2 regions of the Streptomyces sp. 1331.2 genome follow, and region 2 is predicted to be linked to the other one. Evidence: riboswitches for the same ligand, from Rfam matches in the RefSeq annotation. Region 2 holds a riboswitch; the other holds the start of a gene.
The links. Region 2 has a riboswitch for glycine ahead of gcvP (aminomethyl-transferring glycine dehydrogenase). Riboswitches for the same ligand answer to the same signal wherever they lie in the genome.

Region 1: linked by a shared signal. The riboswitch ahead of gcvT (glycine cleavage system aminomethyltransferase GcvT) and the one ahead of gcvP (aminomethyl-transferring glycine dehydrogenase) in region 2 are both predicted to bind glycine.

Annotation. Positions count from the first base shown of each region.
Region 1 covers NZ_OBMJ01000001.1:2,540,866-2,549,833, forward strand. The annotation lists gene CRP52_RS10640 (ABC transporter permease) at 1-394, opposite strand, end outside; gene CRP52_RS10645 (enhanced serine sensitivity protein SseB C-terminal domain-containing protein) at 881-1,819, opposite strand; gene CRP52_RS10650 (enhanced serine sensitivity protein SseB C-terminal domain-containing protein) at 1,938-2,741, opposite strand; glycine riboswitch at 3,131-3,235, shown strand; gene gcvT (glycine cleavage system aminomethyltransferase GcvT) at 3,466-4,587, shown strand; gene gcvH (glycine cleavage system protein GcvH) at 4,688-5,062, shown strand; gene glyA (serine hydroxymethyltransferase) at 5,149-6,417, shown strand; gene CRP52_RS10670 (L-serine ammonia-lyase) at 6,554-7,921, shown strand; gene CRP52_RS10675 (hypothetical protein) at 8,154-8,968, shown strand, end outside.
Region 2 covers NZ_OBMJ01000001.1:883,176-892,143, forward strand. The annotation lists gene CRP52_RS03830 (HAD domain-containing protein) at 1-335, shown strand, start outside; gene CRP52_RS03835 (CPBP family intramembrane glutamic endopeptidase) at 313-1,101, opposite strand; gene CRP52_RS03840 (glutamate--cysteine ligase) at 1,343-2,848, opposite strand; gene CRP52_RS03845 (hypothetical protein) at 3,233-3,805, shown strand; gene CRP52_RS03850 (DUF5999 family protein) at 4,211-4,402, shown strand; gene gcvP (aminomethyl-transferring glycine dehydrogenase) at 4,530-7,430, opposite strand; glycine riboswitch at 7,535-7,667, opposite strand; glycine riboswitch at 7,669-7,772, opposite strand; gene CRP52_RS03860 (PRC and DUF2382 domain-containing protein) at 7,924-8,968, shown strand, end outside.

The DNA.
Region 1 (8,968 bases), 1.7 Mb from region 2:
ACAGCACGGTCGCGCCGAAGGCGACCAGCAGGGAGACCCAGGAGCCCTCGATGACGCGGGTGAGCAGGTCGCGGCCCTGCAGTGGGTCGACGCCGAGCAGGTGGTCCCCGCTCATGCCGCCCCAGTCGCCGAGCGGCAGCCCGCCGAGGTCGGCGTCCAGCAGGTCCTGGTGGAGGGCGTCCGGGTCGAGCCCGAACATCGACTCGATCGGCTTGGCCAGCACGGCCAGCAGGATCAGCAGGATCACCACGACGCCGCCGGCGACGGCGGCCTTGTCGCGCTTGAAGCGGGTCCAGGCGATCTGGCCGAGGGAGCGTCCCTCGATCTTCTTGGCCGGGCTCGCGGTGGCGGGTGCCTGCGGTTCGTTCCCGGCGGTGGTGGCGGATGCGGTCATGGTCAGTTGGTCCCCTCGCCGACGGTGGCCGGCCCACGGGTGCCGGTCGCCGGCTTCGGCGGTGCGGCTGCGGACGTGCGAAAGGTTCTTAGGAGGAGCGGGTGTTCACGGCAGTGCGGCGTGCACAGGCACTGCCACCACGCGGGATGGGCGTCGCGTGGACAGGCTGTCGGCGTGCGCGTTCACCTTTGTGGGGCGTCAGAACGTGCGGTGCGTTGCGCAGAACTCTCTGCCATGCGAACTGGCTTGCGCCAGCCCTGACAACCGACAGATGCCCAACTGTGATCTGCAGGCATGCATCTCGCGACCCTCCGGCATATCCCTCTTCACGCAGCTGTAACAGCCATGTCAAGATGCTGGGGTACGCGAACCGGATATTCGTCCGGAAAAGCACCGAAGCCGACTTGACGGGAGCTCAAGTCGGCTTCTCGGCAAAGATTTCGGCAAGAAGTGGCATTGGCGGGGCCGGCGCCCCGGGAAACGGGGTCAGCGCCCCGGGTAACCGGGCCACGGCGCCTGCGGCTGCTGCTGCCAGCCCTGCGCCGGCGGCTGCGTCCCGTACGGGTACCCGGGCGCGGGCTGCCCCGGCATCGACTGGCCCGGGTACGGGGGCGGCGGCACCGGCGGGTACGGGCCGGTCGCCGGGCGGCCCGCCTCCCGGTCGAAGAACGGGCGCGAGTTGGCGCGCATCCACAGCGCCACCGGGTCGTACTCGTCCGACATCGCCACCGTGGACACCGCCAGGCCCTCCGGGGCCACCGCGATCGCCCGCTGCATCAGCGCCCGCACCGCCTCCACCGCCGGCGGCGAGCTCTCGTACAGGTCCAGGCCGATCGCCAGGTACGGCTCCCCCACCGCCGGCTGCACCCAGGCCCGGCGCAGCGCCCGCACCGCGCGCACCTCACCGGCCTGTCGCTCCAGCAGCGTGAAGAACTGCTGGGCGTCGAGCTGCGGTTCGCTCAGCTTCAGCGGGCCGGCCGGCAGCCGGTCCAGGCCCGCGGCGATCCGCCGCAGGTCCGCCCAGGGCACGCCGACGCCGCCGCCGGGCGCGTGCGGGTTGAGCCACAGGCCCCAGCGGGTGCGGTACAGCGACGCGGCGACCTCCCGGCCGGAGATGACCTCGTGGGCCCGGGCCCAGCCGGAGGCGGTCAGCTGCTCGGGCGAGGTGACGGCCGGCGCGTAGCCGTGGCCGCTGATCTCCATGTTCCCGTACTGCGCGTCCGGGCTGCCCGGGGTGCCGTGCCAGAGCAGCATCCAGACCCGGCCGTCCGCCAGCGCGTGCAGCAGCCGCTCGTACGCGTCCCAGCGCTCCGGCGCGACCTCGCGCAGGGCCTGCTCCAACACGCCCGGATCCGCTGCCGGGCGCCCGGCCGGTGCCTGGCCCCAGGGCCCCGGCGCCCCGCCCGCTCCCGTTCCCGCACTCATGCGCCCACCTCGCCGCGCCTCTTTCCTCGAACCCGCCCGGCCCGTCGGCCGTCTGCACGCACCCTATGGCGCGGCACCGGCCGCCGCCACGGCGACGTGCCTGTGATACGTACCCCGCTCACACCCGCGAGTAGAACGGCATGACCTGGGTGAGCAGCCACTCGACCACCGGGTCCTCTGCGAGGTCGAGCAGTACGAGGTGGACGCCGCCCGGCAGCGGCGCGGTTCCCAGCGCCCGGCCGAGGGCTTCGTTCACCGCGCCCGGGTCGGCCGGGGCCGCCGGGTCCAGTTGGACGCCCACGAACATCACCGTCGGCTCGCCCTCGATGCTGGCCAGCGCCCGACGGGCGGTCAACACTCCGGGCAGGGACGACAGTTCGGCCCGGCAGGCGGCCAGGAAGTGCTCCGGGTCCTCGCCCGGCACCGGCTCGCGCAGCGCCACCCGGCCGCCGCTGGGCGCCGCCGGGTCCTCCGCGCCCTCCCAGCGGTCCCCGCGCGGCCCGCGGCGCAGCTCGGCCACGCCCTGCGGCGGCACCGGGATGCCCACCGCCGCCTCCGGGTTCACCGCGATGCCCACGCCCAGCGGCAGCCCGCGGGCGAACTCCCAGGCCGGCGCGATCGCGAAGGCCATCCCCGGCGCCTGCTGCAGGAACACCTCCTGCGAGGAGAACACCGGTACGTACGGGTCGCCGGCCAGCTCGATGGTCGGCAGGTCCAGCGACTGCCCCTGCGGGTCGGCCCCGGCCGGCAGCGGCACCCACACCTGGCTGCGGGCCAGCACCTCGATCACGCGCGGTGTCGCGCCCGGGTCGCCCAGGGCCGCGGTCAGCACCTGCTCCAGCTCGTTGGCCGGCCACGTGCCGCCCGCCGGCGCCGCCTCCGGACCGCCCCACCCCTGCTGCTGCTCCACCGGGTACCCCATGCGCCGCGATTCCGCCCTCTGCCGGTCGGCCGCCCTCTGCGCCGACGCGCAGCAGTCTAGGGCCCGTCTTCAAACCCCCGTCGTTCGCCCGGAGGGCGGGCGGGGCGGCGTTGGGGTGCGTGCATCGCAAGGCGGAGGAGGGAGCCCAATGCAGCGCATTGGCGACCGACGACAACGCGGCGAGGTGCGTGCCCCGGGGCCGGCCCGCAGGCGGGGGTTTGAAGACGGGCCCTAGGGGTTTCGGGGGCTCCCCCTTGGGGCTGCTGTTCGGTACCGCGCCGTGTGACCGGGTGTGACCGGGGCCCCTCTCCCCTCCTCGCCACGGACGTGCCATGATGTCCGCGTCCGACGGCATGCGCCGCGGGCCCCACAACTCCATATCGGCCGCTCGAACCCGCGCGGGAGAGCTCGGAGTGCCGCCCAGGCGGCACAGCCGGCGCCGAAGGAGCAAGTCCTCCCCGGAATCTCTCAGGCCCCCTTACCGCACGGGTTAGGCACATCTGGAAAGCGGCGCACGACCGTGTCGCGCGCCCACCCACGGTGCAAGCCGCCCTGCCGTCCCCGATGCTGGAAGCAGCTGCGGGCCGCTGGGCGGTGAAGCTCTCAGGTTCGACGACAGATGGGGAGACCCACGCCGCCGCATGCCCGCGCGCAGGGTCGGCCCCCGAGCGGGTCCGGTCCGGCGCGTGCACCCCTGAGTGCCCCGACCGAGGAGTTCCTGGCCATGTCGTCCCTCCGCCTGACCGCGCTCGACGCGCTGCACCGCGCCCTCGGCGCGACCATGACCGACTTCGCCGGCTGGGACATGCCGCTGCGCTACGGGAGCGAGCGCGAGGAGCACCTCGCCGTCCGTACCAAGGCCGGTCTGTTCGACCTCTCCCACATGGGCGAGATCACCGTCACCGGCCCGCAGGCCGGCGAGATGCTGGACCACGCGCTGGTGGGCTTCGTCTCCGCGCTGGGCGTGCTGCGCGCCCGCTACACCATGATCTGCGCCGAGGACGGCGGCATCCTGGACGACCTGATCGTCTACCGCCTGCGCGAGGACGCCTTCCTGGTGGTCGCCAACGCCTCCAACGCCCAGCTGGTCCTCGACGAGCTGATCGCCCGCGCCAAGGGCTTCGACGCCGTCGTCACCGACGACCGCGACACCTACGCGCTGATCGCCGTCCAGGGCCCGGAGTCCACCGCGATCCTGGCCGGGACCACCGACGCCGACCTGCCCGGCCTGAAGTACTACGCGATCCTCCCGGCCCAGGTGGCCGGCCGCGAGGTGCTGCTCGCCCGTACCGGCTACACCGGCGAGGACGGCTTCGAGATCTTCTGCCACCCGGTCGACGCCGAGGCGATCTGGCAGGCGCTGACCGCCGAGGGCGAGGGCCGCGGCCTGATCCCGTGCGGCCTGTCCTGCCGCGACACGCTGCGCCTGGAGGCGGGCATGCCGCTGTACGGCCACGAGCTGTCCACCGACCTCACCCCGTTCGACGCGGGCCTGGGCCGGGTCGTCCGTTTCGACAAGACCACCAACGACGGCGCCTTCGTCGGCCGCAAGGCGCTGGAGCAGGCCGCCGCCGCGGCCGAGACCAACCCTCCGCGGGTGCTGGTCGGCCTGGTATCCGAGGGCAAGCGCGTCCCGCGCGCCGAGTACACCGTGGTCTCCACCGACGGTGCCCCGATCGGCCGGATCACCTCGGGCGCGCCCTCCCCGACGCTGGGCAAGCCGATCGCGATGGCGTACGTGGACGCGGCGCACGCGGCCCCCGGCACCACCGTCGCAGTGGACGTGCGCGGCAAGCACGAGCCGGTCGAGGTCGTGGCGCTGCCGTTCTACAAGCGCGCCCGCTGACCGCCCTCCGGCACCCGATTCCCCCCATACCCGCACGTCGAAGCCGTCCTCGCGGCGGCCCGCTTCGCCGTACCCGCTTCCCATCCTGGAGAATGACGCCATGAGCAACCCCCAGCACCTGCAGTACACCAAGGAGCACGAGTGGCTGACGGCCGCCGAGGGCGGTGTCTCCACGGTCGGCATCACCAAGCACGCCGCCGACGCGCTCGGTGACATCGTCTACGTGCAGCTGCCCGAGGTCGGCGAGACCGTGACGGCCGGCGAGACCTGTGGCGAGCTGGAGTCCACCAAGTCGGTCAGCGACCTGTACTCCCCGGTGACCGGCGAGGTCACCGAGGTCAACCAGGACGTCCTGGACGACAACGGCCTGGTCAACAGCGCCCCCTTCGAGGGCGGCTGGCTGTTCAAGGTGCGCGTGGAGTCCACCGACGAGCTGCTCAGCGCGGACGAGTACACCGCCCTCATCGGCGGCTGAAACCCTGGCCGGGGCGGCCGTCGCGCGGCGGTCGCCCCTCCCCCCAGCCGCGGCCCCCTTTCCTCCTCCACCGGGAAGAACACACCATGACGGTTCTCAACCAGTCCCTGCACGCCCTCGACCCGGAGATCGCCGCCGCGGTCGACGCCGAGCTGCACCGCCAGCAGACCACCCTGGAGATGATCGCCTCCGAGAACTTCGCCCCGGTGGCGGTCATGGAGGCCCAGGGCTCGGTGCTCACCAACAAGTACGCGGAGGGCTACCCCGGCCGCCGCTACTACGGCGGCTGCGAGCACGTCGACGTGGTCGAGCAGATCGCGATCGACCGCATCAAGGCCCTGTTCGGCGCCGAGCACGCCAACGTCCAGCCGCACTCGGGTGCGCAGGCCAACGCCGCCGCGATGTTCGCGCTGATCCAGCCGGGCGACACCATCCTGGGCCTGAGCCTGGCCCACGGCGGTCACCTGACCCACGGCATGAAGATCAACTTCTCCGGCAAGCTCTACAACGTGGCCGCGTACCACGTGGACGAGAAGACCGGCCTGGTCGACATGGCCGAGGTCGAGCGCCTGGCCAAGGAGCACCAGCCGAAGCTGATCATCGCCGGCTGGTCCGCCTACCCGCGCCAGCTGGACTTCGCCGAGTTCCGCCGGATCGCCGACGAGGTCGGCGCGCTGCTCATGGTGGACATGGCGCACTTCGCCGGCCTGGTGGCCGCCGGGCTGCACCCGAACCCGGTGCCTTACGCGGACGTGGTCACCACCACCACCCACAAGACCCTGGGCGGCCCGCGCGGCGGCGTCATCCTGTCCAAGGCCGAGTGGGCCAAGAAGATCAACTCCGCGGTCTTCCCCGGCCAGCAGGGCGGCCCGCTGGAGCACGTGATCGCCGGCAAGGCGGTCGCCTTCAAGGTCGCCGCGTCCGAGGAGTTCAAGGAGCGCCAGCAGCGCACCCTGGACGGTGCCCGGATCCTCGCCGAGCGCCTGCTGCAGGCAGACGTCGCCGAGGCCGGCGCGTCCGTGCTCTCCGGCGGCACCGACGTCCACCTGGTCCTGGTCGACCTGCGCAACAGCCAGCTCGACGGCCAGCAGGCCGAGGACCGGCTGCACGAGGTCGGCATCACCGTCAACCGCAACGCCATCCCGAACGACCCGCGCCCGCCGATGGTCACCTCCGGCCTGCGCATCGGCACCCCGGCCCTGGCCACCCGCGGCTTCCAGGCCGAGGACTTCCGCGAGGTCGCCGACATCATCGCCGAGGCGCTCAAGCCCGCCTTCGACGAGACCGTCGCCACCGCGCTGAAGGCCCGCGTCACCGCGCTGGCCGAGAAGTACCCGCTGTACCCGAACCTCTAGTACGGCCACGGGTGACCGGCCTCACTCCGGCCGGGCGCCTGTCACTCCGGGGCACCGCGCACACTGGACAGTGCGCGCGGTGCCCCGTTCCGTGCACCGCCCTGTCCTTCCACGAGACCAGACAAGGACGTCCTCCGTGGCCATCAGTGTCTTCGACCTCTTCTCCATCGGCATCGGCCCGTCGAGCTCCCACACCGTGGGCCCGATGCGCGCCGCCCGGATGTTCGCCCGCCGACTGCGGTCCGAAGGCCTGCTGGCCCAGGTCACCGGTGTGCGCGCCGAGCTGTACGGCTCACTGGGCGCCACCGGCCACGGCCACGGCACCCCGAAGGCCGTCCTGCTGGGCCTGGAGAACAACTCGCCCCGCACCGTCGACGTCGACCAGGCCGACAAGGACGTCGAGCGGATCACCGCCGAGAAGCGGCTCCACCTGCTCGGCGAGCACACCATCGCCTTCGACCCCGACACCGAGCTGATCCTGCACCGCCGCCGCTCGCTGCCCTACCACGCCAACGGCATGACCCTCTGGGCGTACGCGGCGGACGGCTCGACCCTGCTGGAGAAGACCTACTACTCGGTCGGCGGCGGCTTCGTCGTCGACGAGGACGCGATCGGCGCGGACCGGGTCAAGCCCGACGACACCGTGCTGAAGTACCCCTTCCGCACCGGTGACGAGCTGCTGCGGCTCAGCCGGGAGACCGGTCTTTCGATCTCCGGCCTGATGCTGGAGAACGAGAAGGCCTGGCGCAGCGAGGAGGAGATCCGCACCGGGCTGCTGGAGATCTGGTCCGTGATGCAGGAGTGCGTGCGGGCCGGCATGACCCGTGAGGGCATCCTGCCGGGCGGCCTCAAGGTCCGCCGCCGGGCAGCCGCGGCCGCGCGGACGCTGCGCGCCGAGGGCATCGGCCCGGCCAACGCGATGGAGTGGGTGACCCTCTACGCGATGGCCGTCAACGAGGAGAACGCCTCCGGCCGCCGGGTGGTCACCGCGCCGACCAACGGCGCGGCGGGGATCATCCCGGCCGTGCTGCACTACTACCTGAACTTCATCCCGGGCGCCGACGACGAGGGCATCGTCCGCTTCCTGCTCGCGGCCGGCGCCATCGGCATGCTCTTCAAGGAGAACGCCTCCATCTCCGGCGCCGAGGTCGGCTGCCAGGGCGAGGTCGGCTCCGCCTGCTCGATGGCCGCGGGCGGCCTCGCCGAGGTCCTGGGCGGCACCCCCGAGCAGGTCGAGAACGCCGCCGAGATCGGCATCGAGCACAACCTCGGCCTCACCTGCGACCCGGTCGGCGGCCTGGTCCAGATCCCCTGCATCGAGCGCAACGGCATGGCCTCGGTCAAGGCCGTCACCGCGGCCCGGATGGCGCTGCGCGGCGACGGCCGGCACCACGTCTCGCTGGACAAGGCGATCAAGACGATGAAGGAGACCGGGGCCGACATGAAGATCAAGTACAAGGAGACCTCGCGCGGCGGCCTCGCCGTGAACGTCATCGAGTGCTGACCGACGACTGACCGGCGGCTGACCACGAGCCGGTCTCGACTCCCCGGCCCCCGGGTGGACCTCCCTCCGCCCGGGGGTTTTCGCATTTCCACTGGCCGACGGTCCGTCAACCACGCCATAATTTCGGCGAGTTGGTTCGCGCCAGAGGGGGAGGCGGATGACCGTCCAGCCGTCGGAACCGCATCGTCCGCCGACGGACCCATCGCCGGACCCGCCGCCGGACCCGCCGCCGGTGTCGCCGTACGCGCACTCCGAGGCCACCCGGCTGCTCTGCGCCGCCGTCCACCTCGACCCGGACTACCGCCGGCGCGTCATCGCCGAACTGGTCGAGCACGACGAGCGCACCGTCCCGCCGTCGCTCGGCTTCGACCTGGTCACCGTCCTGGCGCACGCCCTGCGAGCCCGGGCGCTGGAGCTCCGCACCGGCGCGGTGCTCGTCGCGATCTGGGCGGCCTTCTTCTGCACCGTCTGCTGGCCGCTGTTCCAGCACCCGCCCAGCAGCAGCTACTGGAGGTCCTACGGGGACGGGATATCCGGCGGGTACGGCGGCTACTACGGCGACTCGTACGGCCAGGGGTCGGCCTCCGACGCCGCGCTCGGCACGCTCTCCCGCTACCTGACGCCGTACCTCGCGAACTTCGCCGTCCTGTACGCCCTGGTCACCCTGCTGTCCTGGTTCGCCAAGCCCGCCGAGGTCCGGGCCCGCGCGCTGGCCGGCCCGGCCGGCTCCCAGGCTGCCGCCCGGCGGGCCGTCGGCGGCCTGCGCGCGGCCGTCCCCGTGATCGCCCAGATCCTGTACTGGACACTGGCGTTGGCCACCCTCCAGGACTCGGCCCCGTACGGCGTGCTGTTCCCGCTGCTGCTCGCCGCCACGGTGGGCGGGCACCGCCTGCTGATCGCCCAGACCGTCCGCCGGGAACTGGCCCGCGACGCGTTCCGGCGCCAGCCGCCCCGCTCCTTGCCCGACCGGCCGCGCTACCGGGCGCTGCACGCGGCCATCGCCGCCGAGCAGTACTCGCAGCTCGTCGTCTACGACCCGGCCGACCC
Region 2 (8,968 bases):
CGGCGATCGGCCTGGACCCGCTGCCGGTGGTCCGCCTCAGCGGCTACGTCCCGCAGCCCGGAGACCCGCGCGTCCCGCTGATGGAGCTGTTCTCCGCCGCCAAGTGGGCCCCGCTGCTGCGCTACGCCGGGGGCCGCCCGTTCGCCTGGGTGGACGACGTCATCCCGGCCCGGCTGGTCCGCAGGTCGCTCTGGCGGCGCGACCGCCTGCTGCTGCCGATCGACCCGGGCCAGGGCCTGGAACGCCGGCACGTCGACCGCCTGCTCGCCCGCCCGCCGCGCGGCCAGGCCCTGCCCTCCGGGGGTTCGGCGCTCAGGGGGTCGGCAGCCAGCTGACGTGCCCGGCGAGCAGCACGTACCCGACGAAGGCCACCGTGTCGATCAGCGCGTGCGCCACCACCAGCGGCATCACCCGCCCCCACCGCCGGTACAGCAGGCAGAACACCGCCCCCATCACCATGTTGCCGACCAGCCCGCCGACCCCCTGGTACAGGTGGTACGAGCCGCGCAGCACCGAGCTCGCCGCCACCGCCGCCGGCCACGACCACCCCAGCTGCCCCACCCGGCGCAGCAGGTAGCCGAGGACGACGACCTCCTCCAGGACGGCGTTCTGCCAGGCCGACAGCACCAGCACCGGCACCCGCCACCAGACGTCCGGCAGCCCGGACGGCGCCACCGTCAGGTTGTACCCGGCCGCCTGCGAGGCCAGGTACAGCGCCAGCCCCGCCCCGCCGATCGCGGCCGCGACGGCGGCGCCCCGGCCCAGGTCGCGCAGCTTCTGCCCGAGGTCGAAGCCCAGCACCCGCAGCGCGACGCCCTCGCGCACCAGCAGGTAGCCGACCAGCACCACCGGCATCAGCCCGCGCCCGATGTAGTACAGCTGCCACACCAGGTCCAGCCAGGGCCGCCCGGGCGCCCGCGATCCGTTCAGCGTGGCGACCTGCTGGCCGAGCTTGAGCGGTTCGGTGAGCGAGCCCGCGAAGCTGATCAGCGCGCTGATCCCGCTGGCCCCGAGCGAGAGGCCGAGGACGATCAGCAGCTCCACGCCGAGCTGACGACGGGTGGGCCGGGCGGTCTGCGGCGCGGTCGGCACGGCGGTCACGGGAGCTCCAGCGGACGGACGGTCGCTCCGGCCGTCTCCCGGCCGGAGCGATCATCCTGACACAGGGACCATCCGGCTAGGGCCTGTCCGGCGGATCTTGTCGGATCAGCGCGCGGCGTCGGGCGCCCGTCTGGGCGGGCGCCCGAATCGCCCTCGTACTGGGTGTACTTGGACGATTCGGGCGTGCGTCCAGGCGGGATGATCCGGCGTCGTGCGCCCGGCAAGATCCGCCGGACAGGCCCTAACCGACCGGCCAGGTGTGCACCGGCTCCCCGCTGCGCATGTGCTCGGCGTAGCGCCGGGTCATCGCCGCGAGCGCCGCCGGCCGGTCCATCCCGTACCGTTCGCGCAGCCGGTGGAAGGTCGCGCTCTGCCAGGCCGCGCCGTTGGTGCGGCGCAGGCAGCGCTGCTCGATGATGCCCAGGTAGCGGTCCCGGTCGGCGGGTTCCACGCCCCACTCGTCGAGTCCCTGGTAGGCCATCGGCAGCAGCTCGCCCAGCACCAGGTCGACGGCGGAGACCGTCTGCAGCCCGCCGCCGCGGCCGGCCCGGCCGGGTCGCGGCCACTGGAGGACGGCGTCGATGCCGTACCGGGCGCCCTGCCGGAAGTTCTCGTCGGCCTTCTCGAACGGCAGCCGGGTCCAGACCGGCCGGGGCTGCTCGGCGAGCACCCGGACCAGGCCGTAGTAGAAGGCGGCGTTGGCCAGCGTGTCGGCCACCGTCGGCCCGGCCGGCAGCGCCCGGTTCTCCACCCGCAGGTGCGCGACCCCGCCCGAGACGTCGTAGATCGGCCGGTTCCAGCGGTAGATGGTGCCGTTGTGCAGCCGCATCTCGGCGAGCTTGGGCGCGCCGCCGGAGGCCAGGACCTTCAGCGGGTCCTCGTCGTCGCAGATCGGCAGCAGCGCGGGGAAGTACCGCAGGTTCTCCTCGAACAGGTCGTACGCCGAGTCGACCCAGCGCTCGCCGAACCAGGTGATCGGGCGCACGCCCTGGGCCTTGAGCTCCGCCGAACGGGTGTCGCAGGCCTGCTGGAAGAGCACCGGTCGGGTCTCCCGCCACAGCTCCCGTCCGAACAGGAACGGGGAGTTCGCGCCGAGCGCGAGCTGCGGCCCGCAGAGCGCCTGGGCGGCGTTCCACACCGAGGAGAACCGTTCCGGCGTCACCTGGAGGTGCAGCTGCAGCGAGGTCGCGGCGGCCTCGGCGACCATGGTGATGGACTCCAGCTGGAGGTGCTCGACGCCCTCGATGTCCAGCGCGATCTCCTCCCCCCGGGCGGCCAGGATCTGGTCGCTGAGCAGGGTGTACCGCTGGTTGTGGCTCATCGAGTCCAGCCCGGTGTGCGCGTGCTCCAGGGTCGGCAGGATGCCCACCATGACGATCCGCGCCCCCGCCTCGGCGGCCCGCCGGTCGGCGTAGCGCAGCCCGGTGTCGATCTCCTCGCGCAGCTCCTCGAACACGTGCCCGCAGAGCCGGTGGGGCGTGATGTTCACCTCGATGTTGAACTTGCCCAGCTCGGTCTGGAAGTCGCTGGAGCCGATCGCGCTCAGCACCTGCGCGTTGTTCATGGCCGGCAGGCCCTGCTCGTCGGCCAGGTTGAGCTCGATCTCCAGGCCCATCACCGCCCGCGGCCGGTCGAAGCGGTCCTCCCGCAGCATCCGCCCCAGCGCGTCGAGACAGGACTGGAGCTTGCGCCGGTACAGCTGCCGGTCCGCCAGATCCGCCCGAGTCGCCACGACCTTCTCGCCCACGGTCCCCTCCTCCTGAGCCACCCCGTCGAGCCCACCCGGCCGACCGACCGTGCATGCATCATGCCCACCTCGAAGATCGATACCCGAATGCTTGGAATGGCTTGCAATGCAAGGCAACTGACGGAAATTCAGCGCAACCCTAGACTTGCCCGGCGCCACCGCCTGTGATAAACAGATCACCCTGCGCATCTGTTCGATGAGAATTCGCACAGCGCTCCGGCCGGTCCGCTCCCGCATCGAGAGCCCTCGTCGACGGCGACGACCGCGCCGGCACCGCGATCCTGCACAACCGGACACGGCCGGGCCCCGTCACCGTTGACGCGCCGCGCCACGCCGGTATGCCGCACTCGCACGCCGATCTCGCTTGGAGAGGCGGACACCGCCATGACCCTGCAGACCCCCCAGCCCCCACCGAGCGCGCTGCGCGCCGTCCTGGGCGCACTCGACTCGGACACCGCCCTGCGCCAGCCCGCCGCCGCAGCGCTGCGTCATCCGGCCGGCCCACTGCTCCCCGCACATCCGCTTGCCGTGCACGTCCTGGACGGCCCGCGCCCCGAGCTCACCGCCGCCCGCCGCACCGGGTGGCGCTTCCTGATCAAGGACGGCGCCGAGGTGGCCGCGGCCGCCGAGGTGGTGCAGGGCATCGAGGGCCACACCTTCTCCCACTTCACCGCCGGCCCCTACCTGGACTCGACGGTCCGGGCGCTGCGCGAGGCCTGGCAGCTCGCCCAGGGCTCCCGGATCCGCCAACAGCCCCGCCTGCTGACCTTCCCGGGCCAGTACGCGACGGCCCTGTGGCTGCACAGCCCGGACGCCGGGCCGGCCGCCGACCTGCTGATCCCGCTCGCTCCGGCCCCGCTCGGCGTCACGGCGCACCGCGCCCACCCGGCCGCCGAACTTCTGCCGCTGCTCGCCCGGGCCCCGCTCACCGGGCCGGTGCTGCTCGGCTCCGCCTGAGCCGTCCTGGCCGTACGGGCCGCCGGGCCACCCGCCCGGCGGCCCTTCGCCGCGCCCACTCGAACGGCATCACCCGAACGGCACCACCCGAACGGGCCATCCGGCATGGCCCGGCCGGGCCATGCTCCGGCTGACCCACCTGTGCCGCGATTCCCCCGCCTCCCCACCTGAACGGGTGATCTCTACCCGGGAGTTGTGGCGCATGTCACGAAATCCCTGCGGGCGCGTCCGCAGATGCCGACACTGGGAACCAGCGTGGAAGGACCACCTGTCCTACCCACTTGAGCGCCGGTCAACACCTGGTCGGCGTGCGGACAGGATCCGACTACCGCGGCGGCTCCGGACGGCCCGGCCTCCGGCGGCCGCACCACGGGGAGGATCGCAGAGCGAAGCGAGGGTACGCGTATGTGCCAGCACCGTCCTGAGTGCCCGTCGGCCGAGTCCGAGGACCGCGAGGCGGCCGTCTCGGTGGCCCGCCATCCGGAGCAGGGCTGGAGCCTGCTCTGCAACGGCGTGGTCCTGTTCGAGGACACCGGAGAGCTGCTGCCCGACGGCCGGGTGATCGCCCCGCGCCGCCCCGTCGCCCACGCGGCCTGACCACCCGGTCCGACCGTACGGCGGGGGCAGCCGCCGCGGAGGAAACGAAAGGGCTGGGCCCCGGCGGAACGTTCCGCCGGGGCCCAGCCTTTCGTCCTGCCCTCGAACCGGGCCGAGGGCGTGTCCGTCAGACGCCGTACTCGTCCAACGGCGGGCAGGAGCAGACCAGGTTGCGGTCGCCGTACGCGCCGTCGATCCGGCTCACCGGCGGCCAGTACTTGTCCGCCGGGTTCACGCCCGCCGGGAAGACCGCCTCCTGCCGCGAGTAGCCGTGCGCCCAGTCGCCGGCCAGCTCGGCGGCGGTGTGCGGGGCGTTGCGCAGCGGGTTGTCGTCGGCGGCCCACTCGCCCGAGCCGACCTTGTCGATCTCGGCGCGGATCGCGATCATCGCGTCGCAGAACCGGTCGATCTCGTGCAGGTCCTCGGACTCGGTCGGCTCGATCATCAGCGTGCCGGCCACCGGGAAGGACATCGTCGGCGCGTGGAAGCCGTAGTCGATCAGGCGCTTGGCGATGTCGTCCACCGTCACGCCCGTCTCCTTGGTCAGCGGGCGCAGGTCGATGATCGACTCGTGCGCGACCAGCCCGCCCGGACCGGTGTAGAGCACCGGGAAGTGCGGCGCCAGGCGCTTGGCGATGTAGTTGGCGTTCAGCACCGCGACCTGGGTCGCGCGCTTGAGGCCCTCGCCGCCCATCAGCCGGACGTACGCCCAGGAGATCGGCAGGATCGCCGCCGAGCCCCACGGCGCGGCCGAGATCGGGCCGACACCGGTGGCCGGGCCGGCCTCCGACTGCAGCGGGTGGTTCGGCAGGTACGGCGCCAGGTGCGCGCGCACCGCGACCGGGCCGACGCCCGGGCCGCCGCCGCCGTGCGGGATGCAGAAGGTCTTGTGCAGGTTCAGGTGCGAGACGTCCGCGCCGAACTTGCCCGGCTTGGCGAGGCCGACCAGGGCGTTCAGGTTGGCTCCGTCCACGTACACCTGGCCGCCGGCCTCGTGCACCATGGCGCAGATGGTGGTGATCTCGGTCTCGTACACGCCGTGGGTCGACGGGTAGGTGACCATCAGCACCGACAGGGTGTCGCGGTGCTGCTCGATCTTGGCCTTCAGGTCCTCGACGTCCACGTCACCGTCGACCAGGGTCTTCACCACGACCACGCGCATGCCGGCCATCACCGCGGAGGCCGCGTTGGTGCCGTGCGCGGAGGACGGGATCAGGCAGACGTCGCGCTGGGTGTCGCCGTTGGCGTGGTGGTAGGCGCGGACGGCCAGCAGGCCGGCCAGCTCGCCCTGCGAGCCTGCGTTCGGCTGGATCGACACGGCGTCGTAGCCGGTCACCTCGACCAGCTGCTGCTCCAGCTGGCGGATCAGGGTGAGGTAGCCCTGGGCCTGCTCGATCGGCGCGAAGGGGTGGAGCTGGCCGAACTCCGGCCAGGTCACGGCCTCCATCTCGGTGGTCGCGTTGAGCTTCATGGTGCAGGAGCCCAGCGGGATCATGCCGCGGTCCAGCGCGTAGTCCCGGTCCGACAGGCGGCGCAGGTAGCGCAGCATGGCGGTCTCCGAGCGGTGGCTGTGGAAGACCGGGTGGGTCAGGTACTCGTCCTCGCGCAGCAGCGCGGCCGGCAGCGTCTCGGCGGCCTCGGCGACCTCGACGGCCGGGACGCCGAACGCGGCCCAGACACCGGCCAGGTGCTCGCGGGTGGTGGTCTCGTCGGTGGAGACCGAGATCCGGTCCTCGCCGTCCTGGTACAGGTTGATGCCGTTGGCGCGGGCGGCGGCGGCGATCTCGGCGGCGCGGCCCGGGACGACGGCGGTGACGGTGTCGAAGAACTCGCCGTGCAGCAGCTCGACACCGCCGGCCCGCAGACCCTCGGCGAGGGCGGCGGCGTAGCGGTGGGTGCGGCGGGCGATGTCGGCCAGGCCGTCCGGGCCGTGGTACACGGCGTACATCGAGGCCATGACGGCGAGCAGCACCTGGGCGGTGCAGATGTTGCTGGTGGCCTTCTCGCGGCGGATGTGCTGCTCGCGGGTCTGCAGCGCCAGGCGGTAGGCGCGGTTGCCGTCGGAGTCGACGGAGACGCCGACCAGGCGGCCGGGCAGCGAGCGGGCGTACTCGGCGCGCACCGAGAGGTAGCCGGCGTGCGGACCGCCGAAGCCCATCGGCACGCCGAAGCGCTGCGAGGTGCCGCAGGCGATGTCGGCGCCCAGCGAGCCCGGGCTCTTGAGCAGGGTCAGCGCCAGCAGGTCGGCGGCGACCGCGACGATCGCGCCCAGGCCGTGCGCCTGCTCTATCACCGGGGCGAGGTCGCGGACCACACCGGTGGCGCCGGGGTACTGCAGCAGCACGCCGAAGACACCGCGCTCGGCGATCTCGGCCGGGATGCCCTCGGACAGGTCGGCGACGACGACCTCGACGCCGGTCGGCACGGCGCGGGTGTTGATCACCGCGATGGTCTGCGGCAGGGTCTCGGCGTCGACCAGGAAGACGCCGCCCTTGACCTTGGTGACGCGGCGGGCCAGCGCCATCGCCTCGGCCGCCGCGGTGCCCTCGTCGAGCAGCGAGGAGCCGGAGGTCGGCAGGCCGGTCAGGTCGGAGACCAGGGTCTGGAAGTTGAGCAGCGCCTCCAGGCGGCCCTGCGAGATCTCCGGCTGGTACGGGGTGTAGGCGGTGTACCAGGCCGGGTTCTCCATGACGTTGCGCAGGATCACCGGCGGGGTGAAGGTGCCGTAGTAGCCCAGGCCGATCATCGGCTGGAGCACCTGGTTGCGGCCGGCCAGCTCGCGCAGCTCGGCGAGGACCTGCGCCTCGGTCCGGCCGGCGGGCAGGTCCAGGCCGGTGATGGAGCGGATCGCCTCGGGCACGGCGGTGGCGGCGAGCTCGTCCAGCGACGCGTAGCCGACGGACGCCAGCATCTTCTCCTGCGCGGCGGCGTCGGGGCCGATGTGGCGGTTCTCGAAGGGACTGGCCAGCTCAAGCTCGGTGAGGGTCGAGGCGCCGGTGGGGCGTCCCGCGTTCGGCTGGGCGTTCATGGTGGTCGAGGCCTCCTGGTCACGGACCGGCGGGGGTCCGAACGCCGGCCGGCCTTTCCCGCTGCGGACAGCAGGTCGGCCCTGGCGGACGAACCCGTCAGGCCTCCCCCTCTGTCATCGGGACCTGAGAGCTTCGCCCGCACGGCGCGCTGTGGGCGCTCCGTCGGCTTGCACCGTCGGTGAGGGTGGTGGTCGTCGGCTCCTGCGCCGACGCTCCTGCCCTGCTTTCCAGAGTGACCTACCCCACACGGTACGGATGCCTGAGAGATTCCGGGGAGGAGTTGCTCCTTCGGCGCTCCGACCAGCGCTTTTCGCGATCGGAGACTCTCCCGAGCGGGCTCTGCGGTCGCCGCCCAGGGTACCAGCGGGAGGCTCTCCGATCACGGGTGCTTCCGGTCACCCCGGGTCTACGCGCGTCCCCCGGACGGCCCAGCCCGCGGCCCGTCCGGCGCACCCCGGTCGCGCCCGTCCGGTTCATGGCATTTGGTGTGAAGTGGCGGACGGGACGGGTGCCCCGGCCGCCTTCCTGCGGGAGTTCCGCAGGCTCAGCGCACTGGAGGAAGAAGTGCAGACCGACATCGACCCCCGGGACCTCATCGGCCACAAGGCGGTCGACCGCAACGGAGACAAGATCGGCACGGTCGACGAGGTGTACCTGGACGATGCCACCGGCCGGCCCGAATGGGCCGCCGTCCGGACCGGCATCTTCGGCAGGGACGCCTTCGTCCCGCTCACCACGAGCGAGTTCTCCGGCGACGAGCTCCGGGTGCCGTACGACAAGTCACTGGTGAAGGAGTCGCCGGACTTCGGCGTCGGCCAGCACCTGTCCCCCGCCCAGGAGCTCCAGCTCTACCGCTACTACGGCCTCGACACCCCGATGGACGGCCGCCCGGCCGGCGAGGACGGCGGACGGGCCGCGCAGCCCGACCTCGACTTCGGCACCACCCCGGCCGCGGCCCCGGCCGCCGTGACGACCGCCAAGCCGCTCGCCTTCCACTCCCCCGAGCCCGGCCCGGGCCCGACCACCACGGCCGCCGCACCCGTCATCAACCGCACCAAACCCGCCCCGGAGGTCAACGTGCGCACCGTCAGCACTCCCGCGCCGACCCCGGTCATGGAGCCGAAGCCGCAGCCCGCCCCGGCGGCGACCACCCCGACACCCGCCGGGAGCGCCGCCTCGTCCGCTCCCAGCGGCCCGGTCGAGATCACCTGCCGCGAGGAACGGCTGGACGTGACCACCGAGTGGCACACCGTGGGCACCGCGAAGCTGCGCAAGTACGTGACGACCGAGCAGGTGGAGCGCCGCGTCCCGGTGGTCCGCGAGCGAGTGCGGGTCGAACGGATGCCGCTCAGCGACGCCGAGCGCTCCACCCTCACCGAGAAGGAGATCGCCGAGGCCGTCGAGGAGGTCACCCTCCGTGAGGAACGCCCGGCGATCCGCAAGTACCTCGCCCCCATCGAGCGGGTCCGCCTCGTCGTCGAGCGCTACACCGCCGAGGAGGTGATCCGGGAGGAGCTCCGCCGCGAACACGTCGAGG